DNA from 2 places in the Pseudomonas sp. 10S4 genome. Region 2 is predicted to be linked to the other one. Evidence: riboswitches for the same ligand, from Rfam matches in the RefSeq annotation. Region 2 holds a riboswitch; the other holds the start of a gene.
The links. A riboswitch is a leader RNA that binds a small molecule or an ion and turns the genes downstream of it on or off. The one in region 2 is predicted to bind cobalamin.
Positions count from the first base shown of each region.

Region 1 (15,544 bases), 1.2 Mb from region 2:
TGACTGCCCGTCGCCCAGACCGGTCGCACGCCCATCAGCGCCATAGCCTGGGCGATGTCGTCGCCGCCGGTGCGCATGGTCGCCGTGCCCCAGACCGACAGGCCGAGCTGACGCAGGTGATCGCCGTGGTCCTGCAAGTGCCGTTCGAGAATCAGGTTGGCCGACTGGAAGCCGATGCGCCACGCCGTAGTGGTCGGCAGGTTGCGCACGTCCACCGAATAGAAATTGCGCCCGGTGGGCAGTACATCGAGGCGACCGCGACTCGGTGCACCGCTTGGCCCGGCGGGGACGAAACGACCGCTGAGGGCGTCGAGCAAGCCGCGCATTTCCGCGGGGCCGCAAGCGTCCAGTCTTGGAGCGACGACTTCGCGGAGGCCGTCGATGATCGCATTCACGTCAGCCCAACCCGCCTCCTGTGGGAGCGAGCCTTTGTGGTGAGGGGCTTGCCCCCGTTGGGTCGCGAAGCGGCCTCAAAAGACGGGACTGCTGCGCAGTCCAACGGGGGCAAGCCCCTCGCCACAGAGGCTCGTATCCTAAGGGGCCGGGTTGGGCTTGAGGCTGGTTTAAGGTCTGCGAAATCAGTTGCGCGGCGAACAATTCCAGACGCTCACGGGTATCACCCGCCGTGCGCCAGGCTTCATCGCTCACCTGTTGCAGTTCGGCCGGTCTTGGCCCGGTCCACGGATCGGCCAAAGAGCAATCCAGCGGATCAAAGCCCAGCACAAACGCCTTGGCCAACGCCCGCAGCAAACTCGATTGCGCACCACGCCCGTCACCACGCGGAATCCGCAGCAAGGCCAGCAACGTATCAATGCGTAAACGCCCGGTCGGCGATTCACCGAAGATGTGCAGGCCATCGCGGATCTGCGATTCCTTCAAATCACACAGGTAGGTATCCAGACGCGGCAACCAGATCGCCGCGTCGGCATCGCTATTCAGTTTTTCGTCGAGTTGCAGTTCGCGGTCGATGTGGGTGTCGCGCACCAGTTGCAGGATGTCGCGCTGCAACTCCCGGGCGCGGCGCGGATCGAGCAACTGCGCCTCGTAATACTCGTCCGCCAACAGTTCAAGGTTACGTAGTGGACCGTAGGTTTCGGCCCGGGTCAGCGGCGGCATCAGGTGATCGATGATCACCGCTTGCGTACGCCGCTTGGCCTGCGCGCCCTCGCCCGGGTCGTTGACGATAAACGGATAGATGTTCGGTAGCGGCCCAAGCAACGCGTCCGGCCAGCAGTTTTCCGAGAGCCCGACCCCCTTGCCCGGCAGCCATTCGAGGTTGCCGTGCTTGCCGACGTGGATCACGCCGTGGGCGCCGTAGGTGTTGCGCAACCAGAAATAGAACGCCAGATACCCGTGGGGCGGCACCAGGTCTGGATCGTGATAGACCGCGCTCGGATCGACCTGATAACCCCGGGCTGGCTGGATGCCGACGAAGGTCAGGCCGAAGCGCAAACCCGCAATCATCATCCGTCCGCCACGGAACATCGGATCGTTTTCCGGCGGGCCCCAACGTTCCAGCACCGCTTGGCGATTGGCTTCAGGCAGTGCGTCGAACATCAAAAGTAGTCGTCCAGCGCCAGACTTTGCATGCATGGGCGCTGGTCGAGGGTGTCGAGGTCATTGCTGACACCACCGAGCAATTGCTGGATCAACGCGGTGCCGCTGTCCGGTAGTTCGGCCGGCAGCGGGTAGCCTTCTTTATACAGCGCACGCAGGATGTTCAGCGCCGCCGCCGGCGTATCGAGACCGACGCCGTTGCCGATGCGACCATCGCGCGTCGGGTAGTTGGCGAGGATCAGCGCGATGCGTTTTTCGCCGTTGGGCACCCGCGCCAGATCGATCCAGCGCCGCGCCAGTTCGGCGACAAAGTCCATGCGCTCAGGTTGCGGCCGGTAGCAGACCACGTCGGACTGACTGCGCTCGCTGCGCCAGGCCAGATCCTTGAAGCTGATCGGCCTGCTGATGATGCGCCCGTCGAGTTCCGGCAGCGCGATGTGCATCGCCAGATCGCGTGGGCCGAGGCCTTGTTCGCTGGCGCGCCAGCCGGGTTCGTTGTCCTGGGCGCAGATCGCCTGGATCACTGGAATGTTGCGGCGAAACGGCCGCAAGTGCGGCGCTTCGGGGCTGGATTGGGCGAAACCGGTGGTGTTGAGAATGACCGCCGCTTCGACTTCGTCCAGCAAGTCCTCGACCACTGTCAGGCAGCCGGGCTCTTTCAAACTGGCCAGCGCTATCGGCAACGGGTTCAGCCCCGCCGCCTGCAAACGCTGGCAGAAAATATCGATGAAACCGGTGTTCGCCGCCTGCAAATGCGAGCGATAGAACAGCACCGCCGCCACCGGTTGATCAGCCTGCCAGTCGGCTTGCCAATCGCTCAGTTCAGCGGGGCTTTTATTCGGGTGGTAGATCGCGGTGCGCGGCAGGGTTTGCGGCTCGGCCCAGGCGTAATCGCGATCCAGCCAGCGATTGGCCAAACAGCGGAAAAAATCCAGGGCGTTGGCCATGCCGCCCTGACGCAGAAACTGCCACAGACGATCGCGGTCTTGCGCAACGACGGTGCTCAAGTCGCTGAGCTCGGGGTCCGGGCGGTCATCGCCGGGCACCAGAATCAGTTGCACACCCCGCTCGGACAGCTCGACGAGCCGCTCGACGCCGTAACGCCAATAGGCGATGCCGCCGTGCAGCGAGATCAAAATCACCTTGGCGTGACGCAGCACTTCGTCGACGTACAAGTCGACCGAAGCGTGATTCTGCACCTGCATCGGGTTAGCGAAGCGCACGCTCGGGTAGTCATCGGGCAACTGCTGCGCCGCTTCGGCGAGCAGCGCCAGGCTGGAATCGCCGCTGCACAGGATCACCAGTTCGGCGGGGGTTTGTCCGAGGTCGGCAATGTTGTCATCCGACACGAAACCGCCGGGCTGGGTCCTAAGCAAATGCATGGCTTAAACGCTGAGCGCGGCGCGCAATTGCGCTTCGAGTTGAGCGGCATCCAGTTCCTGGCCGATCAACACCAAACGGGTGGTGCGCGCTTCTTCGGCGCCCCACTGACGGTCGAAATGCCTGTCGAAACGCGTGCCCACGCCCTGGATCAGCAAGCGCATCGGCTTGTTCGGGATCGCGGCGAAGCCTTTTACGCGCAGGATGCCGTGCTTGACCACCAGTTGGGTCAACGCATCCATCAGCAGGCTTTCGTCGGCTTGCGGCAGCTCGATGGAGATCGAGTCGAAGGCGTCGATGGTCATGATCATCATGGTCGTCATCACCTTCACCGTGGTGATGGTCGTGATGGCTGTGACGGCTGTCGATGTGTTCTTCGAACCGGCGCCGAGGCCGATCACGCACGTCCAACGGCACGCGGCCGCTGCTGGCTTCGATGATTTTTACTGCGGGCGGCAGTTCTTCGGCGACTTCAAGGCGCACGCGGGCCAGGTCTTCAGGGCTGATCAGGTCAGCCTTGTTGAGGATGACCAGGTCGGCGCTGGCCAGTTGGTCGGCGAACAGTTCGTGCAGCGGCGATTCGTGGTCCAGGTTCGGGTCGAGTTTGCGCTGGGCGTCGACTTGGTCCGGGAACGCGGCAAAGGTGCCGGCGGCCACGGCCGGGCTGTCGACCACGGTGATAACAGCGTCAACGGTGCAGGCGCTGCGGATTTCCGGCCACTGGAAGGCTTGCACCAGTGGTTTTGGCAGGGCCAGGCCCGAGGTTTCGATCAGGATGTGGTCGAGGTCGCCGCGACGGGCCACCAACTCGCGCATCACCGGGAAAAATTCTTCCTGGACGGTGCAGCACAGGCAGCCGTTGGCCAGTTCGTAGACGCGGCCGTTGGCTTCTTCTTCGGTGCAGCCGATGGAGCACTGCTTGAGGATTTCGCCGTCGATGCCCAGCTCGCCAAACTCGTTGACGATTACCGCGATGCGGCGACCTTGCGCGTTGTCGAGCATATGGCGCAGCAAGGTGGTTTTGCCCGAGCCGAGGAAGCCGGTAACGATGGTGACGGGGAGTTTGGCCAGTGTTTTCATCGGATGCCCTTTGGCAAGGTGGCGGGCATACGGGACGACGACCGCGGCGAAGGATGCGCGGAAGATTTCGCCACCGGATCACCCCGCCCGGTTGTAGTGAGAATTCGTTTCGAGGCAGGTCTCCTGGCTGACGGTGTGCCTGTCGTTAGACTGGCGTTTGCTGCGCCTTCCCGCGGGCTCCATGGCTGGAGCGTGCAGTGGCGTGGCAGCGAACATCACCGTTCACAGTTGCGGGGGCAGCCGCGGCATCGACCGCGTTCCCTTCTTAGCTTCGGCAAACGCCGAAGAACCTCGAAAGCGCAAGGCTACGCATGGTGTGGGGGCGGGTCAATGTTCATGAGACGCTAGCGATCCCCTGTGGCGAGGGAGCTTGCTCCCGCTCGGCGGCGAAGCCGTCGCAAGACTTGCTTGCAACATTTGTCTGAAGGAATGAAGGGGGTCGCTTCGCAACCCAGCGGGAGCAAGCTCCCTCGCCACAAAAGCTAACTGAGAACCCTTGCCAATTGACTCCCCCGCCCCGCCCATGGTCTCCTGTGCGCCTTGTTACGGGTGCCCTTCACAGGGTGAAACGGGAAACCGGTGAATCATGTGCTTTACTCTAAAGCCATGTCAGTCCGGTGCTGCCCCCGCAACGGTAAGCGAGTGAAGAATCAGATCCACTGTGCCAGCAGTTCGGCATGGGAAGGCGATTCTTGCAGGTTCCGGCGTAAGCCTTGACCCCTCGCGAGCCCGGAGACCGGCCCGCAACACAAAGTGACCAGTACGATCACTGAATAACAAACCCGCGGTGGGCGGGCGCTGTTTAAGTCTCTGCGCGCACGCTCGCAGGGGTTTGCATGCGCTCTATTCACCCGCTGACAGACCAGAGGGAAGCGCCATGTCGATCATTAGCAGCACCGACCACAGCACTGCAAGCACCACCACAACCCTGAGCCAACGCCTGACCGCCGCCGTTTGCGCGTCGATCCTCGGCGCGTGCCTGGTGTATTTCGCCGGTTTCTCGCACATCGAAGCGGTGCACAACGCTGCGCACGATACCCGTCACAGCTCCGCGTTCCCGTGCCATTGAGACCTGCTGACATGATCAAGCGTATCGCTCAAACCGCAGGTTTCACCGGGCTGCTCGCCGCCCTGCTGCTGACCCTGCTGCAAAGCTTCTGGGTCGCCCCGCTGATTCTTCAGGCGGAAACCTACGAAAAATCCGAACCTGCCGCCGCTGTAGCTCACGAGCACACCGAAGGCGCCATGGCTGCTCACACCCACGACGCCGAAGCCTGGGAGCCGGAAGACGGCTGGCAGCGCGTGCTGTCGACCACCGGCGGTAACCTGGTAGTCGCGGTTGGTTTTGCGCTGATGCTCGCCGGCCTGTACACCTTGCGTGCACCGACCAAAACCGCTCAAGGCCTGCTCTGGGGCCTGGCCGGTTACGCGACGTTTGTGCTGGCGCCGACCCTCGGTCTGCCGCCGGAACTGCCGGGCACTGCCGCCGCCGATCTGGCGCAACGGCAGATCTGGTGGGTCGGCACTGCGGCTTCTACCGCTGTCGGGATCGCGCTGATCGTGTTCAGCCGTCACTGGCTGATGAAAATCTTCGGGGTGGCGATTCTGGCGGTACCGCATGTAATCGGCGCGCCACAACCGGAAGTCCACTCGATGCTGGCCCCGCAAGCCCTGGAGTCTCAGTTCAAAATCGCTTCGCAGTTGACCAACGTGGCGTTCTGGCTGGCCCTGGGCCTGATCAGCGCCTGGTTGTTCCGCCGCAAAAGCGATGGCCAATACCACGCATGACGGATAACAGCGCAGCGCCGACCTTAGTGGTCGGCCTGGGCTGCCAGCGCGGCTGCCCCGCCAGCACGTTGCGGGCGCTGTTGGATCAGGCATTACAGGCGCATCAAATCGAACTTCGTGCGATCAAGGCCCTGGCCAGCATCGACCTGAAACGTGATGAGCCTGGCCTGATCGAATTGGCCGCGCAGCTTGGGCTAGAAGTGATGTACTTCAGCAGCGAACAATTGGCCGGTTATCAGCCACAGCTCAGCCACCATTCGCAGATCGCCTTCGAACGCACCGGCTGCTACGGCGTAGCGGAAAGTGCCGCCCTGGCACTCGCCGAACACTTGGCCCAGGCACCGGCGAAGCTGCTGATTCCCAGGCAAAAATACGCTCAGGCCACCCTCGCATTGGCCAGTGCCGCGTAAAAACCCGATAATCCCCACCTTCGATCATGAGCAATCTTCATCTGAAGCCTTGCACAGCCCTTTTTCTCACAGACTCTTTTTTCAAAGGAACGGACGATGACCGTCTACTTCATTGGCGCAGGTCCCGGCGACCCGGAACTGATCACCGTCAAAGGCCAGCGGCTGATTCGCAGCTGCCCGGTGATCATCTATGCCGGCTCCCTGGTGCCGGCTGCCGTGCTGGACGGCCACCAGGCTGAAACGGTGGTCAACAGCGCCGAACTGCACCTGGAACAGATCATCGAACTGATCAAAACCGCCCACGCCAAGGGGCAGGATGTGGCCCGTGTTCATTCGGGCGATCCGAGCCTGTATGGCGCGATTGGCGAGCAGATTCGTTACCTTCGTGAACTCGATATACCGTTCGAAATCATCCCGGGCGTCACGGCTACCGCCGCCTGTGCTGCGCTACTGGGCGCCGAACTGACCTTACCGGACATCTCGCAAAGCGTGATCCTGACCCGTTACGCCGACAAAACCGCGATGCCGGCCGGCGAAGAGCTAGGCAGCCTGGCGCAACACGGGGCGACCATGGCGATTCATTTAGGGGTCAATCATCTGGAGAAGATCCTCGCCGAATTGCTGCCGCATTACGGCGCCGACTGCCCGATTGCGGTGATTCACCGCGCGACCTGGCCGGATCAGGATTGGGTGGTGGGGACGCTGGCGGACATTGCCGCAAAGGTCGAGGCCAAAGGGTTTCGGCGTACGGCGTTGATACTGGTGGGTCGGGTGTTGGGCAGCGATCAATTTAGTGAATCGTCGCTGTATCGCGCGGGGCATGCGCATCTCTACAGGCCCTGAGTTCACACACAACCCTGTGGCGAGGGGGCTTGCCCCGTTGGGCTGCGAAGCGGCCCCAGCATTTTAGGTCTTGCGACGGCTTCGCCGCCGAACGGGGGCAAGCCCCCTCGCCACAGGTCATGGCAGCCATAGGAAAATCGACCACCCATAAAAAAACGGCGCTCACGGGGCGCCGTTTTTTATGTCGCAGCGAACACCTTACTCAGTAGTAGGCGTTTTCTTTCTGCGTGTGGTCAGTCACGTCGCGTACACCCTTGAGCTCGGGAATGCGCTCGAGCAAGGTGCGCTCGATGCCTTCGCGCAAGGTGACGTCCGCCTGGCCGCAGCCCTGGCAACCGCCGCCGAACTTAAGAACGGCGATGCCGTCCTCGACCACATCAATCAGACTAACCTGACCGCCGTGGCTCGCGAGCCCCGGGTTGATTTCGGTTTGCAGGTAGTAGTTGATGCGCTCGTTGACCGGGCTGTCAGCGTTGACCATCGGAACTTTGGCGTTTGGCGCCTTGATGGTCAGTTGGCCGCCCATGCGGTCGGTGGCGTAGTCGACAACCGCATCGTCCAGGAAGGCTTCGCTGAACGAGTCGATGTAAGCGGTGAAGCTTTTGAGCCCCAACGCAGTGTCTTCAGGTTTTTCTTCGCCCGGCTTGCAGTAGGCAATGCAGGTTTCGGCGTACTGGGTGCCAGGCTGGGTGATAAAGACGCGGATGCCGATGCCCTGCTTGGAGAGCAGATCAGCCAGATAATCGTGGGCGGCGTCAGTGATGGTAATAGCGGTCATGGAAACTCCTCGCAGGCTTGGGCGCAGTTTACGCCAATCATCGCGCCGCACAAAGTCCTAGTATTTTTGTCGGGAAAGAGCTTGCACGGGCTGAGCAACTGTTTCGCCGTCGATCCAGGCTTTAAGCCACCGATAGCTGCGTTTTTCCACCCATTCGTAACTTGCCCAGGAAGCCACGCCAATGGTGGCCGCGCAAACGGCAAACATGACGTAAGGATTCACATCGTACTGTTGTGCGATAAATCCGCCGGCCGACAGCACCAGCACATGCATCAAGTAGACCGAGTAGGAACAATTACCGAGCAGTTCGAACACCCGATTGTTCTTGAAATAACGTTCCAGCGCGATGCACGCCATCACCAACACGGCACTCGGCAAACCCCAGGCCAGCAGTCGCGGTGCCGGCGGCAGATGATAAATCGTCAGTAAGGCACCAGCGATCCCCAGCAGCGGCAGCCATAAACCGGGCTTGATCCAACCCTTGCGGTAGACCATGCCAATGGCAATCCCCAGCAGAAACTCATAAACGATGTCGGATCGGTAGAACTGGCTGATCCAGCCATAACCGGTCCAGGCCTGGCACACCGCGAACAGCAGCGCCGCGACGATCAGCAACCTGACCTGCAAGCGAAACAGCAGTGCCCAGGCGAACAGCAGGTAAAACAGCATTTCGTAATTCAGCGTCCAACCGACATTGAGCGTCGGATAAATCCCGTAGCCGCCGGGGTTTTGCGTAGGAATGAACAACAGCGACAGCAGGAAATGCGACCAGTCGACCGTCTGATCCGGCAACACCGGTTGAGCGAACACCACCACCAGCGCCATCAGCACCGTGTACAGCCAGTACGCCGGGACGATGCGGCACATTCGATACAGCAGAAACCGCGCCGGCGGCAGCGACTTGGCCTCGGTGGACAGGAAGATCACCAGACCGCTGATGACGAAGAAGATGTCGACGCCCACGGCGCCCTTGTCGATAAACGCCTGCCCCACCGGCCCGCGAGCCTTGAAGTCGAAGAAAATCTGCATGAAATGGTGGCAGACCACCGCCCAGGCTGCGATGGCGCGCAGCGCTTGTACAGAAATCAACATCGACGGCCCTCCAATCGAAATTCACAAACCACCGCAAGCCCCCTGTAGGAGCAAAGCTTGCTCGCGAAAGCGGCGCGTCAGTCAACATCATTGTTGAATGTACCGCCGCCTTCGCGAGCAAGCTTCGCTCCTACCGGTGGGACAGTGATTGGTCTTTAAAGGTCGATCAAAGATTCTCGTAGCGGTTCATGTCCAGCACGCCCTCTTCCACCGGGTCAGTTTCGTGGATGTACGTGCTCAGGTCGTGGAAGTAGAACCAGAACTGCGGATGACTGCGCCGAACACCCCAGCGTTCAACGATCCTCTCGAAGCTGTCAGCGTCCTTCGACCTTTCCATCGCATCGACAAACTCAGGCACCTGCTCGGCCGGAATGTTGAACATGAAGTTCGGATAACTGCTGAGCACACCTGGGTAAATGGTCAACGTGTCGAGCCCCGGCTGATAACGCAGGGATTCACCGAGTATGAATGCCACGTTGCTGTGGGCACGGTTGCGCAGCAGGCTGTAGATCTCGCGTTTGCCGCTTGCGGTTTCGATACGCAACATCGTCGCTTCCGGCAACTGATCAATGACCTTCAAACCCGCTGCAGGACGCGAAGTCAGGCGACTCAAGGCTTGTTCGGCGTTCTGCAACGCCGGGTCGATGTTCGGCCGCGAGCAATACGCACCATCGCAACGGTTAATCGGATCCGGCGTGGCGTTGAGGTCGCCGTAACGGGCCAGCAATTGCATGGCGAAATCCCGTTTCGGGTCTTTTTCGTCGAGTGTCAGCGCGCTGGGCTTGTCGTTGTCGATGGACTCGTAATCCAGCCACATCTTGAACTTGCCGCCGCTCTGATACCAATCGTCGAGGTAGTCGTTGCGCGAATCGGCCGGCATCAAACGCAGGAAGTTCTGCTCGGCGCCGTTACGGATCAGGTCGAAATACAGCCGCGTCTGGGCCTGGTGGGAGACGTTGCCAAACACGTCGAAATTCACCGCCAACTGGTAATACGTGCGTTCCAGCAACGGGAAGTCGAACAGCCACATGGTTTGCGGCACGTCACCGATCAGGCCTTTGTTCACCGAGGCACTGTCGAAGTGGCGGAAGATCGTCAGCAACGCGTTGTCGTTACCGGCCCACAGCGTCGACCAGCTCGGCGCCGGCGCCTCGGCGTAGCTGTCCCGGCGCAGGGCTTCGTATTCGTTGCGTTTGTTGCGGTAGTCATGCCACAGGCTCAACACGCTGCCGACGTCGTCGTTCTGCCCCGGCATTGCCAGCAGCGGCGTGGCCTTGCCGCGATAGTTCGGATCGGTGATGTAGAGGTCGTGTTCCGGGGCCTGGAACAGTGCCCAGAAGTTGTCGCGAATCACATCTGTAGCGATCTGCCCACGGCATACCGGACCGCGAATAAAGGTGCGCACGAAGTACTCGGCGTTATCGAGCATGAACTGATAACGCGCCTGGGCCGGGATAGCCTCAAACGTGGTGAACGGATTGGCCCGGCGCTCCGGGCCGTAACCCGGTAAGGCGTTGACCTGCCAATTGCCGCTGAAAAACAGGCTTTTGGCCCGGGACAGCTTCGCCGCGCTCAACGGATAAGTGATGTGGGTCTTCTGCACGATCACGCCTTGCACCGGCCACAACCGGTAATAAATCTGCGTGCCCGGATCGTCGTTCGGCCGGCGGGTATTGATCAGGTCGATCGGCTGGCCGGTCGGCGTGCGCGAACGCACCCACTGGAAAAAATGCCCCGGCTCGCCATCCTTGAAGTAGATATGCGCCAGGAACAAGTGTTCAAACAACCAGCGCCCGACCAGGCTGCCACGAGCGCCCGGTGCGTTGAGCAGATTTTCCCACTGCACCACTTGCAGCGCTTCCCTGGCGCTGGGCACCAGGCCTTGTTCATCAATCGGCGCACCGGCGGCGAGCCAGCGTTGCAGGGTCTGGTACTGCTGATTTGTCAGGCCGGTCACCGCCAGCGGCATGCCTTCTTTCGGGTGCGCGCCGGCATAACCATCGAACTCCGCCGGCATGGCGCACATGTTTTCCCGATTCAGGCCCAGCACGATGTCTTCCGGCAACTTGGCGTTAGGCGTTAGCGGGGTTTTGTGGCCCAGCTCAAGCATCCGTGCCATCAGCGCTGCCTGGCTGCCTTGGGCGTCGAGGACCGAATAGAAGTCCTTGTGCTGCCAGGCCAGTTTACCGAAGGCGTCATAGAAGAGTCGGGTTGGCGAGGATGCGACGCTGCGCTCGCCGTCGTAGACCGCAATCTTGGTCGCGCCGCGGGCCGCCCCTTCACCGCTGCCCAGATTGAGCTGACAGGCGGCGTCGTAGCACGCGTGGCAGGCCACGCACTTTTCGGTGAAGATCGGTTGAATATCTCGGGTATAGGAAATGGCGGGACTTTGCGCATCGGCGCCCCAGCTTGAAAGCAGCAATAGAATGCTGACAACGACGCGATACGACATATCCCTGGTCCCAATCCTGTAAAAACGCCGCGATTCTACCGGTCCAGACCTGCCACCAACATGAACGATATTCATGCAAAACCTTGGCATGCTCTAAAAGCGCACAGGTTTGCTATTATCCCGGCCCTTCGTCATGGCCTTACCGAGTAGTCCAAATGTCCGATCGCAGCGTTCGCCTTCAAGCTCTCAAGCACGCCCTTAAAGAGCGCATCCTGATTCTCGATGGCGGCATGGGCACGATGATCCAGAGCTACAAGCTCGAAGAGCAAGATTACCGTGGCAAGCGCTTTGCCGATTGGCCGAGCGATGTGAAAGGCAACAACGACCTGTTGGTGTTGACCCGCCCGGACGTGATTGGTGCCATCGAAAAGGCGTACCTGGATGCCGGCGCCGACATTCTGGAAACCAACACCTTCAACGCCACCCAGGTTTCCCTGGCCGACTACGGCATGCAGGGCCTGGCGTATGAGTTAAACGTAGAAGGCGCACGCCTGGCGCGCAAGATTGCCGACGCCAAGACCCTCGAAACCCCGGAAAAACCGCGCTTCGTCGCCGGCGTGATCGGGCCGACCAGTCGCACCTGCTCGCTGTCCCCGGACGTGAACAACCCCGGCTACCGCAACGTGACCTTCGACGAACTGGTGGAAAACTACACCGAGGCCACCAAAGGCCTGATCGAAGGTGGCGCCGACCTGATCCTGATCGAAACCATCTTCGACACCTTGAATGCCAAAGCCGCGATCTTCGCCGTGCAAGGGGTTTTCGAAGAGCTGGGCATCGAGTTGCCGATCATGATCTCCGGCACTATCACCGACGCCTCCGGCCGCACCCTCTCCGGCCAGACCACTGAAGCGTTCTGGAACTCAGTGGCCCACGCCAAGCCGATCTCGGTCGGCCTGAACTGCGCCCTCGGCGCCAGCGAATTGCGTCCGTACCTGGAAGAGCTGTCGAACAAGGCGGGTACCCACGTTTCCGCGCACCCGAACGCCGGCCTGCCGAACGAATTCGGCGAGTACGACGAATTGCCGTCGGAAACCGCCAAGGTCATCGAAGAATTCGCCCAAAGCGGCTTCCTGAATATCGTCGGCGGTTGCTGCGGCACCACGCCGGGCCACATCGAAGCCATCGCCAAAGCCGTGGCCGGTTATGCACCGCGTGAAATTCCGGAGATCCCGAAAGCTTGCCGCTTGTCGGGCCTGGAACCGTTCACCATTGATCGCAGCTCGTTGTTCGTCAACGTCGGCGAGCGGACCAACATCACCGGTTCCGCCAAGTTCGCCCGTCTGATCCGTGAAGACAACTACACCGAAGCCCTGGAAGTCGCCTTGCAACAGGTCGAAGCCGGCGCCCAGGTGATCGACATCAACATGGACGAAGGGATGCTCGATTCGAAGAAGGCCATGGTGACCTTCCTCAATTTGATTGCCGGTGAACCGGACATCTCCCGCGTACCGATCATGATCGACTCCTCCAAGTGGGAAGTGATCGAAGCCGGCCTGAAATGCATCCAGGGCAAGGGCATCGTCAACTCGATCAGCATGAAGGAAGGCGTCGAACAGTTCATTCATCACGCCAAACTGTGCAAACGCTACGGCGCCGCAGTTGTCGTGATGGCGTTCGACGAAGCCGGCCAGGCCGACACCGAAGCGCGCAAGAAAGAAATCTGCAAACGCTCCTACGACATTCTGGTCAACGAAGTCGGCTTCCCGCCGGAAGACATCATCTTCGACCCGAACATCTTCGCCGTGGCCACCGGCATCGAAGAACACAACAACTACGCTGTGGACTTCATCAATGCCTGCGCCTACATCCGTGACGAACTGCCGTACGCGCTGACCTCTGGCGGCGTGTCCAACGTGTCGTTCTCGTTCCGCGGCAACAACCCGGTGCGTGAGGCGATCCACTCGGTGTTCCTGCTGTATGCGATCCGCAACGGCCTGACCATGGGGATTGTCAACGCCGGCCAACTGGAGATCTACGACCAGATCCCGGCCGAACTGCGTGACGCCGTGGAAGACGTGGTGCTCAACCGCACCCCGGAAGGCACCGACGCCCTCCTCGCCATCGCCGACAAGTACAAGGGCGACGGCAGCGTCAAGGAAGCCGAGACCGAAGAGTGGCGCGGCTGGCCCGTCAACAAGCGTCTGGAGCACGCGCTGGTCAAAGGCATTACCACGCACATTGTTGAAGACACCGAAGAATCCCGTCAGTCGTTCGCCCGTCCGATTGAAGTGATCGAAGGCCCGCTGATGTCTGGCATGAACATCGTCGGCGACCTGTTCGGCGCCGGCAAAATGTTCCTGCCGCAAGTGGTGAAATCCGCCCGCGTGATGAAGCAGGCTGTCGCGCACCTGATCCCGTTCATTGAACTGGAGAAAGGCGACAAGCCGGAAGCCAAGGGCAAGATCCTGATGGCCACGGTCAAGGGCGACGTGCACGACATCGGCAAGAACCTCGTTGGCGTGGTGCTGGGTTGCAACGGCTACGACATCGTCGACCTCGGCGTGATGGTGCCGGCGGAGAAGATCCTGCAGGTGGCCAAGGAGCAGAAGTGCGACATCATCGGTTTGTCCGGTCTGATCACGCCTTCGCTGGATGAAATGGTCCACGTGGCCCGCGAGATGCAGCGTCAGGACTTCCACCTGCCGTTGATGATCGGTGGCGCGACCACTTCGAAAGCGCACACCGCGGTGAAGATCGAGCCGAAGTACAGCAACGACGCGGTGATCTACGTCACCGACGCCTCCCGCGCCGTGGGCGTGGCGACGCAATTGCTGTCCAAGGAATTGAAGCCGGCGTTTGTCGAGAAGACGCGCCTGGAATACATCGAAGTCCGCGAGCGCACCGCCAACCGCAGCGCCCGCACCGAACGCTTGAGCTACCCGGCGGCCATCGCCAAGAAGCCGCAGTTCGACTGGAGCACTTACGCGCCGGTCAAGCCGACCTTCACCGGTTCTCGTGTGTTGGACAATATTGACCTGAAGGTGCTGGCCGAATACATCGACTGGACGCCGTTCTTTATCTCCTGGGACCTGGCCGGCAAGTTCCCGCGCATCCTCGAAGACGAAGTGGTCGGTGAAGCCGCCACCGCGCTGTACGCCGATGCCAAGGAAATGCTCGCCAAGCTGATCGACGAGAAACTGATCAGCGCCCGCGCGGTGTTCGGCTTCTGGCCGGCCAACCAGGTGCGCGACGATGACATCGAAGTCTACGGCGATGACGGCAAGCCGCTGGCGAAGCTGCATCACCTGCGTCAACAGATCATCAAGACTGACGGCAAGCCGAACTTTTCCCTGGCCGACTTTGTGGCGCCTAAAGACAGCGAAGTGACCGACTACGTGGGTGGTTTCATTACTACCGCCGGGATCGGCGCCGAAGAAGTGGCCAAGGCTTATCAGGACGCAGGCGACGATTACAACTCGATCATGGTCAAGGCCCTGGCCGACCGTTTGGCCGAGGCCTGCGCCGAGTGGCTGCACCAACAGGTGCGCAAAGAACACTGGGGTTATGCCAAGGACGAGACGCTGGACAACGAGGCGTTGATCAAAGAGCAATACACCGGCATCCGCCCTGCTCCCGGCTACCCGGCCTGCCCGGATCACACCGAGAAAGGCACGCTGTTCGCCCTGCTCGACCCCGAGGCCAGCGAAATGCACGCCGGTCGCAGCGGCGTGTTCCTCACCGAACACTACGCGATGTTCCCGGCGGCAGCAGTCAGCGGCTGGTACTTCGCCCACCCGCAGGCGCAGTACTTTGCCGTGGGCAAGATCGACAAGGACCAGGTGCAGAGCTATACGTCGCGCAAGGGGCAGGAATTGAGCGTGACTGAACGCTGGTTGGCGCCTAACTTGGGTTACGACAACTAAGCCTCACGGACTGGCCACAGCACAGTGGCCAACACAAATACCCTGTGGGAGCGGGTTTGCTCGCGAAAGCGGTGTGACAGTCAGCGATGATGTTGAATGTGATGGACCCTTCGCGGGCAAGCCTCGCTCCGACAGGATTCGCGGCGATTGTCTATGCTTGCTTCACACACATACGTGACGAGGGATTTATGGACGATCCAGTCGACAACAAGCCACCGACGTTCCTACAGATGCTGCACAGCGTGATAGCCGCGGCGTTCGGAGTGCAAAGCGGGAAGAATCGCGCCCGGGACTTTAC
Region 1 covers NZ_CP133774.1:4,992,227-5,007,770, reverse strand. The annotation lists partial or broken gene cobN (cobaltochelatase subunit CobN) at 1-2,939, opposite strand, end outside; partial or broken gene cobW (cobalamin biosynthesis protein CobW) at 2,943-4,017, opposite strand; cobalamin riboswitch at 4,113-4,326, opposite strand; cobalamin riboswitch at 4,548-4,777, shown strand; gene RHM58_RS23530 (CbtB domain-containing protein) at 4,895-5,086, shown strand; gene RHM58_RS23525 (CbtA family protein) at 5,098-5,805, shown strand; gene RHM58_RS23520 (cobalamin biosynthesis protein) at 5,802-6,215, shown strand; gene cobM (precorrin-4 C(11)-methyltransferase) at 6,312-7,058, shown strand; gene nfuA (Fe-S biogenesis protein NfuA) at 7,261-7,836, opposite strand; gene RHM58_RS23505 (acyltransferase family protein) at 7,894-8,928, opposite strand; gene RHM58_RS23500 (fatty acid cis/trans isomerase) at 9,095-11,380, opposite strand; gene metH (methionine synthase) at 11,536-15,246, shown strand; gene RHM58_RS23490 (DUF2970 domain-containing protein) at 15,435-15,544, shown strand, end outside.
Region 1: it holds a riboswitch for cobalamin, as region 2 does, so the genes downstream of both, RHM58_RS23530 (CbtB domain-containing protein) here and cobO (cob(I)yrinic acid a,c-diamide adenosyltransferase) in region 2, are expected to answer to the same signal.

Region 2 (15,544 bases):
GAGTTCTAATAATGAAAAAAGTAATGCTCAAAACCACCCTTAGCCTCGCCGCTGCCTTGGCATCCACCCAAATTTTCGCAGCTGGCTTTGCCATCAACGAACAAAGTATCAGCGGGATGGGTACAGGTTTTGCCGGGCGATCTTCCTCTGCCGATGACGCAAGCACAATTTATGGCAACCCTGCCGGCATGTCCCGCATCAAGCGGGAACAAGTTACCGGCGGTTTTGCAATGCTCGACGCGCACACCGATATCAGCCAAGCCAGCTCCAGCCCGAACAGCGGCACCAACAAAGGTGACATGGTTCCGTTCATCGCCGTGCCGATGGGCTACTACGTCAAGCCTATCGATGATCATTGGGCATTCGGTATCGGTGTTTACGCACCGTTCGGCCTGGTAACCGACTATGAAAGCAACTTTGCCGGCCGTTACTTCGGCAGCAAGAGCGACGTTAAAGTCGTGACCATGCAGCCGACTGTCAGCTACGCCTTCAACGACAAGGTGTCCATCGGTTTCGGCCCGACCATCAACCGCATCGACGGCACCCTGGAATCGAACCTGTCGGTCACTCAGGCAGCGCCGGATGGCCAGGTCAAGATCAAAGGTAACGATACCGCTCTGGGCTACAACATCGGGATATTGGCTCAGTTGACCGACAGCACTCGCGTCGGCCTGACCTATCACTCGAAAGTGAAGTACAAGCTCGAAGGTGACACTAAGGTCTACTACGGCTTGTTGGCTGCCGTACAGCAAAACCCAAACCAAAAGTACGACGCCTCGCTGGGCTTGACCACGCCTGAATCTGTGGACTTCTCGGTCACTCACCAGATCGACGACAAGTGGACCGTCTACGCGGGCAGCACCTGGACTCGCTGGAGCCGCCTGCAAGAAATCACTGTCAACAACAAAGATGTTCCGGCTGGCCTGAGCAGTCAATTCGGTACCATCACCGAAGAACAAAACTGGCACGACACCTGGGCTCACGCCATCGGTGCCTCGTATCAGCTGAACAAGGAATGGGTACTGCGTACCGGTCTGTCGGTTGACCAGTCGCCAACCAACAACGTCGATCGCTCCCCGCGCATCCCGACAGGTGATCGCAAAGCGATCAGCTTCGGCGCCGGTTGGAGCCCGACTGATGACCTGACCATCGACCTCGCGTACTCGTACCTGCGTGAAGAGTCCGTCCAGGTTGCCAACAGCAATGCCCAAGGCCAGACCTACAACGCCAAGTATCAAAACTGGGCGAGCGGTTTCGGTGTAGGCGCAACCTACCGCTTCTGATGATTCACGGCGAGGTTCACGCCTCGCCACCTGAGTCAAAAAAAGCCCCGCTCTCTTGCACAGAGGCGGGGCTTTTTAGTGGCCGTCGATCAGGGCTTCGAGGCGATGGCTTTCTCTACGGCCTCGATGAATTCCGGGTTGTCAGGTTTGGTCAGGCTGGAGAAATTGGCAATCACTTTGCCTTGGCGATCGATGACGTACTTATAGAAATTCCACTTCGGCGCGCTGCTCTGCTCGGCGAGAACTTTGAACAGGTGAGTCGCCTCGTCGCCGCGGACTTTCTGCGGCTCGGTCATGGTGAAGGTCACGCCATAGTTGACGTAGCAAACCTTGGCCGTCTCAGCGCCGTCCTTGGCCTCTTGTTTGAAGTCATTGGACGGAACGCCGAGCACCTCCAGCCCTTGGTCCTTGTAACGCTGATACAGCGCCTCAAGGCCTTTGAACTGTGGGGCGAAGCCGCAGAAGCTGGCGGTATTGACCACCACCAGCGGCTTGCCCGCATAACGCTGGCACAGATCGATCGATTCCTTGGCCCGCAACTTGGGCAGCGAGCCCTGCAACAGCTCCGGACACTCGGCCGCTTGGGCCAATCCGGTAAACGCCATCAGCAACGCGGGGACTGCGAGCCAGCGCATCAGCATGTCGGTGCATCCTTGAGGAATCGTCAGAAAGCGAACTTACTCGTCCTCACATCCTGCTAGCAAGCGCCCATGCCCAATTGCATCAGCGCCAGCCCGCCCTGATGCCAACCCCACCACGCCAGGGCCAGCAGCAAGGCGCCGACACCGGCTACAACTATTCGCGGCCAGAGACTGTTCATATCGCGCTCATCTGGGTTTGCAGCCGCGCTACCGGCCGTTCACGCACTGGCCAATTCAGGGCTGCCGCCAACAGACTCAAGAGAATCGCTACCTGCCAGATCAAGTCGTAGCTCCCGGTACGGTCATACACCACCCCGCCCAACCAGCCACCGAGGAACGATCCGAGCTGGTGGAACAGGAAAACAATCCCACCGAGCATGGACAGGTTTCGCACACCGAACAAGGTTGCCACGGTGCCATTGGTCAACGGCACCGTGGACAACCACAGAAAGCCCATCGCCATGCCGAACAGATAAGCACTGGTCGTTGTAACCGGCGCCCACAGGAACAGCCCGATCACCACCGCTCGCAACAGGTACAAACCCGTGAGCAAGCGCGGCTTGGACATCCGCCCGCCGAGCCAGCCTGCCGTGTAAGTACCGAAGATATTGAACAACCCGATCAGCGCCAGCACCGTGGTGCCGACGGTGGCCGGCAGGTGTTGATCCACCAGATAGGCCGGCAGGTGCACGCCGATGAATACCACTTGAAACCCGCAGACAAAAAAGCCGAACGCCAGCAGCCAGAACCCGGAATGGGAACAGGCTTCACGCAGGGCTTCGGACAAGGTTTGCTCATGACCAAGCACCGGCAGCGGCTTGTCCTTGAGCATGCTCACCAACGGCACGATCAACGCCACCAGCAAGCCCAGCACCAACAAAGCGGCGGACCAGCCGAGCCAGCCGATCAGCCCCAGCGTACCGGGCAACACCGCGAACTGGCCGAAAGAACCGGCAGCGCTGGCGATGCCCATGCCCATGCTGCGTTTCTCCGGCGGCACCGCACGCCCGACCACGCCGAGGATCACTGAGAACGAGGTGCCTGACAGGCCGATACCGATCAACAGACCGGCACTCAGGGACAAGGTCACCGCCGAGTCAGACAAGCCCATGCAGACCAGGCCCCCCGCGTACAACACACCACCGACCAACACCACTTTTGCGGCACCGAAGCGGTCGGCCAGGGCGCCGGTGAACGGCTGTGCCAGGCCCCAGATCAGGTTCTGCAAGGCGATGGCAAACGCAAAGGTCTCGCGCCCCCAGCCGAACTCAGCGCTCATCGGCGCCAGGAACAGCCCGAAGCCATGCCGCACGCCCAGAGACAACGCCAGAATCAGCGCACTCCCCACCAACACCCAACCGCACGTACGCCACATCGATGTCATTCTTATTCTCCGGTAGCGGGTATATACCCGCTTAAGATCGAACAAACTGGCATCAAGCCAGTTCGTCCAGCAACTTCAGCAAGGTTTCACGTTTTTCGGCGCCCAGACGATCAATCAGCCGCTGCTGCGCCGCTTCCCAGGCCGGCAACGCCGCTGCCAGGCGCTCAGCGCCAGCCTCGGTGAGCCTGACGATGCGATTGCGCATATCCTCGCCCTCGTTCAGCGCCACCAGCCCCTCGCCTTCCAGCACCCGCAGATTGCGCCCCAGGGTGCTGCGGTCCAGGCCCATGGCTTCGGCCAGGGTGGAAATACTCGGTTGATCCAGACGCTGCAGATTGCACAGCAAAGAATACTGGGCAACGTTGATCCCGAAGCCGTCGAGAGCGCCGTCGTAATGCCTGCTGACGCCACGAGCGGCGCGACGCAGGTTGATACATAAACATTGGGAATCGAGCATCGTGCGTGTATATACCCGCGGTTGAATGAAAGCAAGGTTCAAGAATATCGTTATCAGGCAGATCGCCATCGCGAGCAGGCTCGCGAAGGGGCCAGCACATCCACCCCAACAGTCAGCAGACCAACGCCAACCCCACCAACACCACCATTTCCAACAACTCCAACAACGCCCCTGCCGTATCGCCGGTCGTGCCACCCAATCGCCGCTGCATAACTTGCCGCAACCAGACAAACACCACCGCAGCGAGCACGATAGCGAACACGCCGCTCAGCCCAGCAATCAAACCACACGCCAGCGCACTGACCGCCAACACCTGCCAACCGGCCTTGCGCGGCAAATGATCAGCCAGCGCCTGCCCCAACCCACCGGCACGCACATAAGGCGTAGTCAGGAACAACCCCAACAGCGCCGCACGGCCAATCAACGGAACGACGATCAAAACTACGCTGTGTCCCTGCTCGATCAGCGCCAGCAACGCAGCAAATTTAAGCAGCAGCACCAACACCAAGGTCACCACCGCAATCGGCCCGCTGCGCGGGTCTTTCATGATGGTTAGTGTGCGTTCCCGGTCGCCAAACCCACCGAGCCACGCATCAGCGCTATCGGCCAGGCCATCCAGGTGCAGCGCGCCGCTGAGCAACACCCAAGCAGTCAGCAACAATGCAGCGTGCAGCAACAACGGCGCGCCCGACAACAACCCGTTCAGCGCAAACAACAGCCCGCCGAACAGCAGCCCGACCAGCGGATAAAACAGCAGCGAGCGCCCCAATTCCTGAGGCGCCGGCATGCCCGGGAGTCGAATCGGCAGACTGCTCAAAAATTGCAGGGCGATCCAGAAAGGCAACATGATCAGAGCGCTTCCCGCAGCAACAGGCCGGAACCCACCGACAGCGAATACAACGCCGCGTGGGCGACTTCGACATTGAGCAACTGTTCGCGGGGCAAGCCTCGAGCCTGGGCCAGCAGCAATTTCATCACGCCGCCATGGGTGATCAGCAACACGCGCTCGCCCGCGTAGGTCGCGTGCAACCGCTCGACCGCCGCCAATATCCGCGCCGAAAAGTCCGCTACCGGCTCACCCTCAGGCGGGGTAAACGAATACGGATCGGTCCAGAACAACCCCAATGCCTCGGCGCTGGTTTTCATCAGCTGCGCCGTGTTCTGCCCTTCCCATGCACCGAAATGCAGTTCTTGCAGGTCTTTTTCCAGCTGAACCGGCAAGCCGAGTTGCCCGCCCAGTTCCTCGGCGAACCGTGCGCAACGCTGCAACGGCGAGCTGACCAGTCGATCCCAAGGCCCCTGCCCGATCACTGCCGCACGCAATTGCGCCCAGCCCTTGTCGGTCAGTGCGTCGTCGAGGCTGCCGCGCAAGCCGCCACCGAGTTCGGTCTCGCCGTGGCGCAACAGGTCCAGGCGCAAGGTCATGCCGGGCGATCCGCCACAGCGGCTTCGGCGAAGGTCGCCATCTGCCCGTGAAGATCGCACGCCAGACGCAACAACGGCACCGCCAACGCGGCACCGCTGCCCTCGCCCAGACGCAAACCGAGGTCCAGCAACGGCTCGGCGTTCAGGGTTTCCAGCACATGGCGATGGCCCGGCTCGGCACCGCGATGGCCGAACAGCAACCACTGGCGGCATTGCGGATTCAAACGCACCGCGACCAACGCGGCGACGCTGCAAATAAAGCCATCCACCAGCACCGCGATGCCTTCCTGGGCACACGCCAGGTACGCACCGACCAACGCCGCAATTTCAAAACCACCGAGGTTGAACAGGGTTTGCAGCGCATCCCCTCGCTGAGCGCCGTGCAAGGCCAACGCACGCTCAATCACTTGCGCTTTATGGCTGACACCCGCAGCGTTCAGCCCAGTGCCCGGCCCGGTCAGATGCACCACCGGGCAATCCAGCAAGGCGCAGGCCAAAGCGCTGGCTGCCGTGGTGTTGCCGATGCCCATTTCGCCGCCGATGAACAACTGCGCGCCCGCCGCGATGGCGCGCAACACGCTGTCGCGACCAGCCTGTAAGGCCAGTTCGCCCTGGGCGACGGTCATGGCTGGGCCGTTCACAAAGTTGGCCGTGCCCGGGCCGACATTCAGATGCCGCACGCCCGGCAGGTTCAAGGACGGTGTAACCGTGCCGAGGTCGACCACTTCAAGGGAGGCGCCCAACTGCCGCGCCAACACACTGATCGCCGCGCCGCCGGTGACGAAGTTGTGCAGCATCTGCCCGGTGACTTCCTGGGGAAACGCCGACACCCCTTCAGCGACCACACCATGATCACCGGCAAAGATCGCGATCCACAGTTGATCGAGGCTCGGTTTGACCTGCCCTTGCAATCCGGCCAGTTGCACGGCGACCGACTCCAGCCGACCGAGGGAACCGGCCGGTTTAGTCAGTTGCTGTTGACGGGCTTCAGCCTGCTCAACGACTGCTGCATCGATCGGCTTGCACGGGTTGAGCCACCAGGATTGAGTCATAACGCATTACCTTTAAGAGTCAGGGGCAGGCCGGCGACGGTCAGGACGACTCGCTGACAGCGCTCAGCCAAGGCTTGATGCAGCCAACCGGCTTCATCGACATAGCGGCGAGTCAATTCGCCCAGCGGCACGACACCCATTCCGGTCTCGTTGCTGACAAAAATAATTTCGCCCGACAGCGACGCCAGGCAGTCCAGCAAGGCATCACGCTCGGCCGTCAGGCGCTCGGGGTTGTCGAGCATCAGCAGATTGGTCAGCCACAGGGTCAGGCAATCCACCAGCAGGCAACGCTCGGCACTGGCGTTTTCGCGCAGGACGCGGGCCAGCTCAAGCGGTTCTTCGATCAGCGCCCATTCGACGGGGCGACGGGCGCGGTGATGAGCCACCCGTTCGTTCATTTCGCCGTCCAGCGGTTGGCTGGTGGCGATGTAGGTCACCTGGAGCTGGCTGTCAGTGGCGAGTTTTTCAGCCAGGCGACTTTTGCCGGAGCGGGCGCCGCCGAGGATTAGTTGGAGCATGGTTTATTCCTTTATATGGGCGGTGAGGCGAATTACGCCTTCGCGAGCAAGCCCGCTCCCACAGTTGATCGCATTCCAATGTGGGAGTGGACTTGCTCGCGAAGGGGCCATCAAACCCACCCTAAAACCCACAGAGCTCACGCAACAGCGCGGTATCCAAATGCTTCTCCACCAAATCCGCCAACCGCTCGATATCGCGTTCGCGCAAGGCGTGATAATCCACCGCCTGCACGTTCTGCAATCCGGCCCAACGCAACAGCGCACTGCTCGCCGCCGGTGACTCAAACAGCCCATGCAGGTAGGTGCCGAAAATCTGCCCGTCGAGACTTTGCGCGCCATCGCAGCGACCATCGTCCAGCTGCACAGCAGCGTTTTCCAACGCCGGTCCAGTGGTTACGCCGGCATGGATTTCGTAGCCACTGACCTCGGCATTTTCCAACGCCAGACGCCCGCGCACATTGCGCAACTGCTTCTCTGCTTCGAGCAAGGTTTCGAACGCCAGCAAACCCAAACCGGCACTGGAACCCGGCGCGCCCTCGAGGCCCAGCGGATCGTGAACCTGCTCACCAAGCATTTGCAGGCCGCCGCAGATCCCCAACACTTTGCCGCCGTAGCGCAAGTGTCGGGAGATCGCGGTGTCCCAGCCGTTGGCCCGCAGGTACGCGAGGTCGCTGCGCACACTTTTCGAGCCCGGAAGAATAATCAGGTCAGCGGCCGGAATCGCTTGGCCGGGACCGATGAATTGCAGGTCCACTTGCGGATGCAGGCGCAGTGGATCGAAATCGGTGTGATTGCTGATGCGCGGCAGTACCGGCACCACCACTTTCAGCACTTGGTCAGCCTTGTCGGTCTGGCGTTGATCGATGCCGTCTTCAGCCTCCAGGTGCAGGTCCATGACGTAGGGCAGGACGCCGATCACCGGTTTGCCGGTGCGTTCTTCGAGCCAGTCGAGGCCCGGTTGCAGCAGGGCAATGTCACCGCGAAAACGGTTGATGATGAAACCTTTGACCCGCGTCTGCTCGCTCGGCGACAGCAGCTCAAGCGTACCGACCAGATGGGCGAAAACCCCGCCGCGATTGATGTCGGCGATCAGCACCACCGGACAGTCCACGGCTTCGGCAAAGCCCATGTTGGCAATGTCACCAGCGCGCAGATTGATCTCGGCCGGCGAGCCCGCGCCTTCGACCATCACCACCGGATAAGCCGCGCTCAGCCGTTCATGTGAGGCCAGCACCGCTTGCATCGCGATGGCTTTGTAGTCGTGATAGGCGACCGCGTTCATGGTGGTGACGGCGCGACCATGAATGATCACTTGGGCGCCGGTGTCGCTGTTGGGTTTGAGCAGCACCGGGTTCATGTCGGTGTGCGGTTCAAGGTTGGCGGCCTGAGCCTGCACCGCTTGCGCGCGGCCGATCTCGCCACCATCAGCGGTCACGGCGCTGTTCAACGCCATGTTTTGCGGCTTGAACGGCACAACGCTGACACCGTGGCGCGTGACCCAGCGACACAACGCCGTCACCAGCGTGCTTTTACCGGCGTCGGACGTAGTGCCTTGCACCATCAACGTAGTCATCGGGTTTCCTTGGCGAAGGCTTGCAGGGCTTGCTCGAGGCGAGCCTCTTCAGTTGCATCAGCCGGCAAGCCAAAACGCAGGCTGCTGTTGTGGGTGAACAACCGCAGCAAGATCCCGCGCCGAGCCATAAATGCATGCAGCTCTTCGGCGCGCTCAGTGATCAGCCATTGAAACAAGGCACAACCGCCCTGCGGCTTAAGGTCATATCGTTCCAGCAGCGCAGCCAGGCGCTGACTGGCCTCGTCGCTGCGCACCCGTTGCCGGGCGTGCCCTTCAGTGTCCTGCAAACAGGCCTGGCCCAGCACCCGGGTCGGGCCACTGACCGCCCACGGTCCGACTTGCTCAGCGAGCAATCTGAGCAACTTGCGCTCCGCCAGGACGAAACCCAGCCGTACCCCGGCCAGGCCAAAAAATTTGCCGAAAGAGCGCAGCACGATCAGCCCGACCTGATTGGCAAACGCGGCCAGGCTCAGGTGCGGCGTGTTGTCCATGAACGCTTCGTCCACCACCAGCCAGCCACCGCGCTGGGCCAGCCGCGAGTGCCAGTCGAGCAGACGATTCGGGCTCAGGCTCAGGCCCGTGGGATTGTTCGGGTTGACCACTACCAACACATCGAGGCTGTCGAGAAAGAAGTCGACTTCCTGCTCCAGCACTTCGCGCACGATGTAACCGTTACGACGCCACGCCTCGGCGTGTTCGGCATAACACGGCGACAGCACGCCGACCTTACCGGCCCGGCGCAGACGCGGCAGCAACTGGATCGCCATCTGCGAACCGGCGACCGGCAACACCTGGGCGGCGCCGTAGTAATCACAAGCCGCCTGCTCCAGACCGTCATCGGTTTCCGGCAACCGCGCCCAGGCTCGTAACGGAATTTCAGGAATCGCAAATGGCCAGGGTGCCAGGCCACTGGACAGGTCGAGCCAATCAGCTTCGGCGATGCCGTATTCGAGCGCCGCCTTACGCAACCGGCCACCGTGCTCAAGCATAGAATTCAGCCCCCACGCAGAGAATCAGCAGCCATAACCATACGCCGCGCTGGACCAATTGCCAGCCACGGTCGATGGAGTCGGCATCCGCTGGCGCGCCTTCACCGAGTTGTGGACGCTGATGCAATTCACCGTGATAAATCGCCGCCCCGCCCAGCTCGACACCCAGCGCACCGGCACCGGCCGCCATCACCGGGCCAGCGTTCGGGCTGTCCCAGGTCGGGCCCTGGGTACGCCAGCATTTCAATGCGAGTCGGGTTTTGCCCAACAGTGCGTAGGTCAACGCCACCAAACGTGCGGGAATGTAGTTGAGGACGTCGTCGATTTTCGCCGCCGCCCAGCCGAACCGTTCGAAGCGTTCGTTGCGATAGCCCCACATGGCGTCGAGGGTGTTACTGAGTCGATAGAGCACCACGCCCGGCGCACCGGCCACGGCAAACCAGAACAGCGCAGCGAACACCGCGTCACTGCCGTTTTCCAGCACCGATTCGGTGGCGGCGCGGGCGACTTCGGTTTTATCCAGCTCACTGGTCTGGCGGCTGACCAGATAACCCACGCGTTTACGCGCTTCGTCCAAGTCATCGCTGCGCAGGGCCTTGGCCACCGGCTCGACGTGTTCGCCAAGGCTGCGCATGCCGAGGGCGCAATACAGCGCCAGAATCTCGACCACCCAACCGACATAAGGCGCCCAGGAAAGCGCCGTAACCAACAAGGTCAGCGGCAACACCGCGATCACCCACGCGGTGACGCCGTGACTGCGCCAACCGCGACCGCCGGAGTTGAAACGTTGCTCGATGCGATCGGCAAAACGGCCGAACGCCACCAGCGGATGCCAGCGTTTGGGTTCACCCAGCAGCGCATCCAGCGCAACCGCGGCGACACTCAATAACGCCACACTCATTGACTCACTCCCCAATAGTTTTCATACAGCAATTCACTGAGCGGGCGCGCCTGCGCCCAGCCTTCGAGTACCAACATCGGCGCCGGATAGAATTCCTTGACCGGACCCAGGCAAAGAACCGCCAGCGGTTTGGCACCGACAGGCAAACCCAGCAGGTCCGCCAGAGCTTGCGGCTCGAACAGCGACACCCAGCCCATCCCCAGCCCTTCAGCGCGGGACGCCAGCCACAAATTCTGGATCGCGCAGGACAGCGACGCCATGTCCATTTCCGGCAAGGTGCGGCGACCGAAAATGTGGCGTTCGCGATCATCCATCAACGCTGCTACCAACACTTCGGCGCAGTCGTTGATGCCTTCGACCTTGAGCTTCATGAACTCGTCGGTGCGCTCGCCGAGGGCTTCGGCAGTGCGGATGCGTTCTTCTTCTACTAATAACTGGATCTTGCCGCGCAGGGCTCGATCGCTGATGCGGATGAAGCGCCATGGCTGCATCAGGCCGACGCTGGGTGCCTGGTGCGCGGCTCCGAGCAGGCGCCGCAGCAATTCAGGCTCGACAGTGCCGCCGCTGAAGTGGCGCATGTCGCGGCGTTCAGCGATGGCGCGGTAGACGGCGGCGCGTTCGGCTTCGGAGAAGGCGTTGTCGGTCATGGCCGCTTCGCGAGCAAGCCCGCTCCCACATTAGATGGCGTGCTGCCTGACGAAACGCGGTCAACTGTGGGAGCGGGCTTGCTCGCGAAGGCGGCCTCAAGATCAGGCGCAAACAGAGCGGCAATCGCCGACGGATTCGACGGGAAATAAAAGTGCACATAAGAGGCTGTCATCCGCCCCTCACGATAAACCGCCTCCGCCCCGCGCCCGCCATTCGGGCTCAGGCCCCGGGCAATCGGCTCAAGCTCAGTGCTGGTCAACGAGTGATGATAGGTGTGCCCGCGCAACAAACCTTCGGGCAACTCGACCGCTTGCAACGCCAACGCCGCCAGACGTTTTTGCATCACCGCATCCCCCGCCAGCAAGCCGACCAGTTCAGCGCGAGTGCCGTCGACATCGGTTAAGGAATCGAGCAGATACAGCATGCCGCCGCACTCGGCCAGCAATGGCTTGCCCGCCGCATGGTGTGCGCGAATAGCGTTGAGCATCGAAGTGTTTTGCGACAGGGCGACATGGTGCAGTTCAGGGTAGCCGCCGGGCAAATAGAGGCTGTCTGCCTCCGGCAACTCGGTATCGCGGATCGGCGAGAAAAATGACAACTCGGCACCCATCGCCCGCAGCAAATCCAGGCTCGCACCGTAGGTGAAGGCGAACGCTTCGTCACGGGCCACGGCGATGCGCACACCCGCCAGCAACGGCTCGGCGCTGATCACATCCGGGGCGGCGAATTCGACGGCCGGTGGTAGCGCCACCTCGCAACTACTGGCCAACGCATCGGCCGCCGCATCGAGGCGCAGATCGAGATCATTCAACTCGCTGGCCTGCACCAACCCGAGGTGACGGCTCGGCAGTTCGATCCCGGTTTCCCGGGACAACGCACCGTACCAACGCAAGCCTTCGGTCAGGCTGCCTTCAAGCAATTGCGCATGACGCAAGGTGCCGACGCGGTTAGCCAACACGCCGGCAAACGGCAAGTCCGGCTGATAACGCGCCAAGCCCAGGGCCAACGCACCAAAGGTCTGAGCCATGGCGGTGCCATCGATCACGCCAAGCACCGGCACACCGAAGTGTCGCGCCAGGTCAGCGCTGGATGGCGTACCGTCGAACAAGCCCATGACCCCTTCGATCAGAATCAGGTCCGCTTCACCCGCCGCTTCCCACAACAGCCGACGGCTTTCCTGCTCGCCGACCATCCACATGTCCAGTTGATAGACCGGCGCACCGCTGGCGCGCTCGAGAATCATCGGGTCGAGAAAGTCCGGGCCGCATTTGAATACGCGCACCTTGCGCCCCTGATTGCGATGCAAACGGGCCAGCGCAGCAGTGACAGTGGTCTTGCCCTGACCGGAGGCCGGCGCGGCAATCAGTACCGCCGGGCAATGACGTGGTTGATTCACAGCTCGACGCCTTTTTGCGCTTTGATCCCGGCCTGGAACGCGTGTTTGATCACGTTCATTTCGGTGACGGTGTCGGCCAGCTCGATCATTTCCGGCTTGGCGCCGCGACCGGTGACCACCACGTGTTGCATCGGCGGACGGGCCTGCAAGTCGCTGAGGACTTGATCGAGATCGAGGTAACCGTGTTTGAGGGCGATGTTCAGTTCATCGAGCACAACCAGACCGATCGACGGATCGCGCAGCAACTCGCGGGACACGGCCCACGCGGCTTCGGCGGCGGCGATGTCACGCTGGCGGTCCTGGGTTTCCCAGGTGAAGCCCTCGCCCATCACGTGAAAACGCACTTGCTCCGGGAAGCGGCGGAAGAACAACTCCTCGCCTGTGCTGTTGCGTCCCTTGATGAACTGCACCACACCGCACTGCATGCCATGGCCCATGGAACGGGCGAGCATGCCGAAGGCCGAGCTGCTTTTGCCTTTGCCGTTGCCGGTCAGCACCAGCAGCAGGCCGCATTCGTTCGGCGAATTGGCGATGCGTTCGTCAATCACGGCTTTTTTACGCAGCATGCGCGCCAGGTGGCGTTCGTCACGATCGGGGGTATCAGTCATGGGGAGCTCTCCGTTGAGGCTGGATAACGGCGGGCAGGCACAAGAATAGATGGCAAGAAGCCTGGCATCGCCCACCGTGATGCCGCTGGATGGATCAGGCCGGTCTCCGGGCTCATGAGCGGCATTACGCCTGGCTGCGCGCCTTCCCATGTCGAGTTAAGACACAGTGGCTCAGGCGCAGCTTTCTCTCATTTACCGTTGCGGGGGCAGCGCCGGGATCGTGGTTCTTCATCTATGGAAGAAATCACTCACCGGCTTCCCTGTTTCACTCTGTCGACCGCGGTCACAGAGCACCTGAAACAAGCCGCGAAGGTTAGAGGGTTGGGGGTGGAGCGTCAATTAAAGCCGGGGCGCCATCCGGCGAAAAACTGCCGTCGATCAATTTACTGACGCCAATCTTGCGCCACACTCCCAGCAGTGATATCAAAGAGCCACAACTCACAACACAATAACAAGGGTGAGCCACATGCAAGGCATGATCATCAGCAATCCGAAGCTGGAATTCCTGCGCCCGCTGCTGGAACGCTGGTTTGACTGTATCGACCGTTACAACGCCGTGCGCGGCGATAACGACACACCTTACTGGTTCGACGAAAAAGCCAACCTCGGGCTGCTCTCGGCCGCCGCGTGGATGGCCGAAATGGTCACGTTGCAACAGACGCCGAGCCGCAAACAGACCGAAGAAGGCGAACGCAATGCCCGAGCCGATTTGTTGATTGCCAGCAGCGAAGCTCGCGCTTTTATTCAGGCCACCCAGCGTTGGCCACGGGTCAATAGCCTGAATCTGACGCAAGCCCTGGCCGATATCACCAGCGAGGCGAAGCGAATCAGCCACGCCAGCGACCTGAAACTCGGCTGCCTGTTCGCCGCGCCACAAAAAGCCCAGCACAGCGCCACCCCGGAAGAACTCCAGGACATGGTCGACGACCTGCAAAAGGAACACACCTGCGCCGTGGCCTGGTATTTCCCTTACGCCTATCGCAAGTTGCGCAACGAAGCCGGCAACTATCACCCTGGTATCGCCGTACTGTTCAAAGAGGCCCGTGGTTGACGGGTTGAACCATCGCGTCTTTTCTCTTCTCTATGATTAAGACAATGCATTCATAGGGAAGAAGATCAGCATGCTCAAGCTTCAGTTCGTTCTCGTCATCGCGCTCGCCGGAGGGCTCGCCGCCTGTGGTGAATCCTCCAGCCTGCAAGTCTCGGACGGCACCGGACCGTCGCCCAAGCTGCCAGAACCGAACAAGACCCTGATCCCTACAGTCAACATCGCCCCGGCGATCGGCTGGCCGGCCGGCACCAAACCCACTGCGGCCGCAGGGACGCAGGTCGCGGCATTTGCCGAAAACCTCGATCACCCGCGTTGGCTCTACGTGCTGCCCAACGGCGATGTGCTGGTGGCCGAAACCAACGCACCGCCCAAACCCGATGACAGCAAAGGCATTCGCGGCTGGGTGATGACGAAAGTCATGGGCCGCGCTGGTGCCGGCGTACCGAGTCCGAACCGCATCACGCTGCTGCGGGACAAGGACCACGATGGCGTGGCCGAAACCCGCACGGTATTCCTGGAAAACCTCAACTCGCCATTCGGCATGACCCTGGTCGGCAATGACCTGTACGTCGCCGACACGGATCGCCTGCTGCGCTTCCACTATGAAACCGGCGATACGACGATCAAGTCACAGCCCATTAAGGTCACCGATCTGCCGGGCGGCACGATCAACCATCACTGGACCAAAAACGTCATCGCCAGCAAGGACGGCAGCAAGCTGTACGTGACGGTGGGCTCCAACAGCAACGTCGGCGAAAATGGCCTGGCGGCCGAAGAAGGTCGCGCGGCGATCTGGGAAGTGGATCGTGCCACCGGCAATCACCGGATCTTCGCCTCGGGCCTGCGCAACCCGAACGGCATGGACTGGGAACCGAACAGCGGTGCGCTCTGGACCTCGGTCAACGAGCGGGATGAAATCGGCAGTGATCTGGTGCCGGACTACATCACCTCGGTCAAGGACGGCGCGTTTTATGGCTGGCCGTTCAGTTATTACGGGCAACACATCGATGTGCGCGTCGAGCCGCAGAACCCGGAGCTGGTGGCCAAAGCCATCGCCCCGGATTACGCCGTTGGCCCGCACACCGCCTCGCTGGGGTTCACCTTTGCCGAAGGCAGCAAACTGCCTGCACCGTTTACCAACGGCGCATTCGTCGGCCAGCACGGCTCGTGGAACCGCAAACCGCATAGCGGCTACAAGGTGATTTTCGTGCCGTTCGCGGCAGGCAAGCCGACCGGGCAGCCGGTGGATGTGCTGACCGGATTCCTTGATAAAGATGAAAATGCCATGGGCCGGCCGGTGGGTGTGGTGATTGATCAGCAGGGAGATTTGCTGGTGGCGGATGATGTAGGGAACAAGATTTGGCGGGTTTCGGCGGCTAAATAAGCCTCCAACGCCAACACACATAACAAATGTGGGAGCGGGCTTGCTCGCGAAGGCGTCATGACATTCAACATCTCCGTTGACTGTTACACCGCTTTCGCGAGCAAGCCCGCTCCCACATTTTTAATCGGTGTCAGCGCTTACCTTTTGCGGCAAAGGGTTAAACCATCACCTATCGGCAACATCGACAGATCCACCCGCACGTCATCCTTCAAAGCTCGATTGAGCACCTGTATC
Region 2 covers NZ_CP133774.1:3,832,198-3,847,741, reverse strand. The annotation lists gene RHM58_RS17970 (OmpP1/FadL family transporter) at 12-1,283, shown strand; gene RHM58_RS17965 (glutathione peroxidase) at 1,373-1,924, opposite strand; gene RHM58_RS17960 (hypothetical protein) at 1,981-2,103, opposite strand; gene RHM58_RS17955 (MFS transporter) at 2,100-3,308, opposite strand; gene RHM58_RS17950 (MarR family winged helix-turn-helix transcriptional regulator) at 3,361-3,765, opposite strand; gene RHM58_RS17945 (adenosylcobinamide-GDP ribazoletransferase) at 3,878-4,612, opposite strand; gene RHM58_RS17940 (histidine phosphatase family protein) at 4,615-5,190, opposite strand; gene cobT (nicotinate-nucleotide--dimethylbenzimidazole phosphoribosyltransferase) at 5,187-6,242, opposite strand; gene cobU (bifunctional adenosylcobinamide kinase/adenosylcobinamide-phosphate guanylyltransferase) at 6,239-6,760, opposite strand; gene RHM58_RS17925 (cobyric acid synthase) at 6,882-8,333, opposite strand; gene cobD (threonine-phosphate decarboxylase CobD) at 8,330-9,322, opposite strand; gene cbiB (adenosylcobinamide-phosphate synthase CbiB) at 9,315-10,223, opposite strand; gene bluB (5,6-dimethylbenzimidazole synthase) at 10,220-10,870, opposite strand; gene RHM58_RS17905 (cobyrinate a,c-diamide synthase) at 10,867-12,267, opposite strand; gene cobO (cob(I)yrinic acid a,c-diamide adenosyltransferase) at 12,264-12,875, opposite strand; cobalamin riboswitch at 12,955-13,188, opposite strand; gene RHM58_RS17895 (hypothetical protein) at 13,342-13,926, shown strand; gene RHM58_RS17890 (PQQ-dependent sugar dehydrogenase) at 13,997-15,310, shown strand; gene RHM58_RS17885 (class I SAM-dependent methyltransferase) at 15,448-15,544, opposite strand, start outside.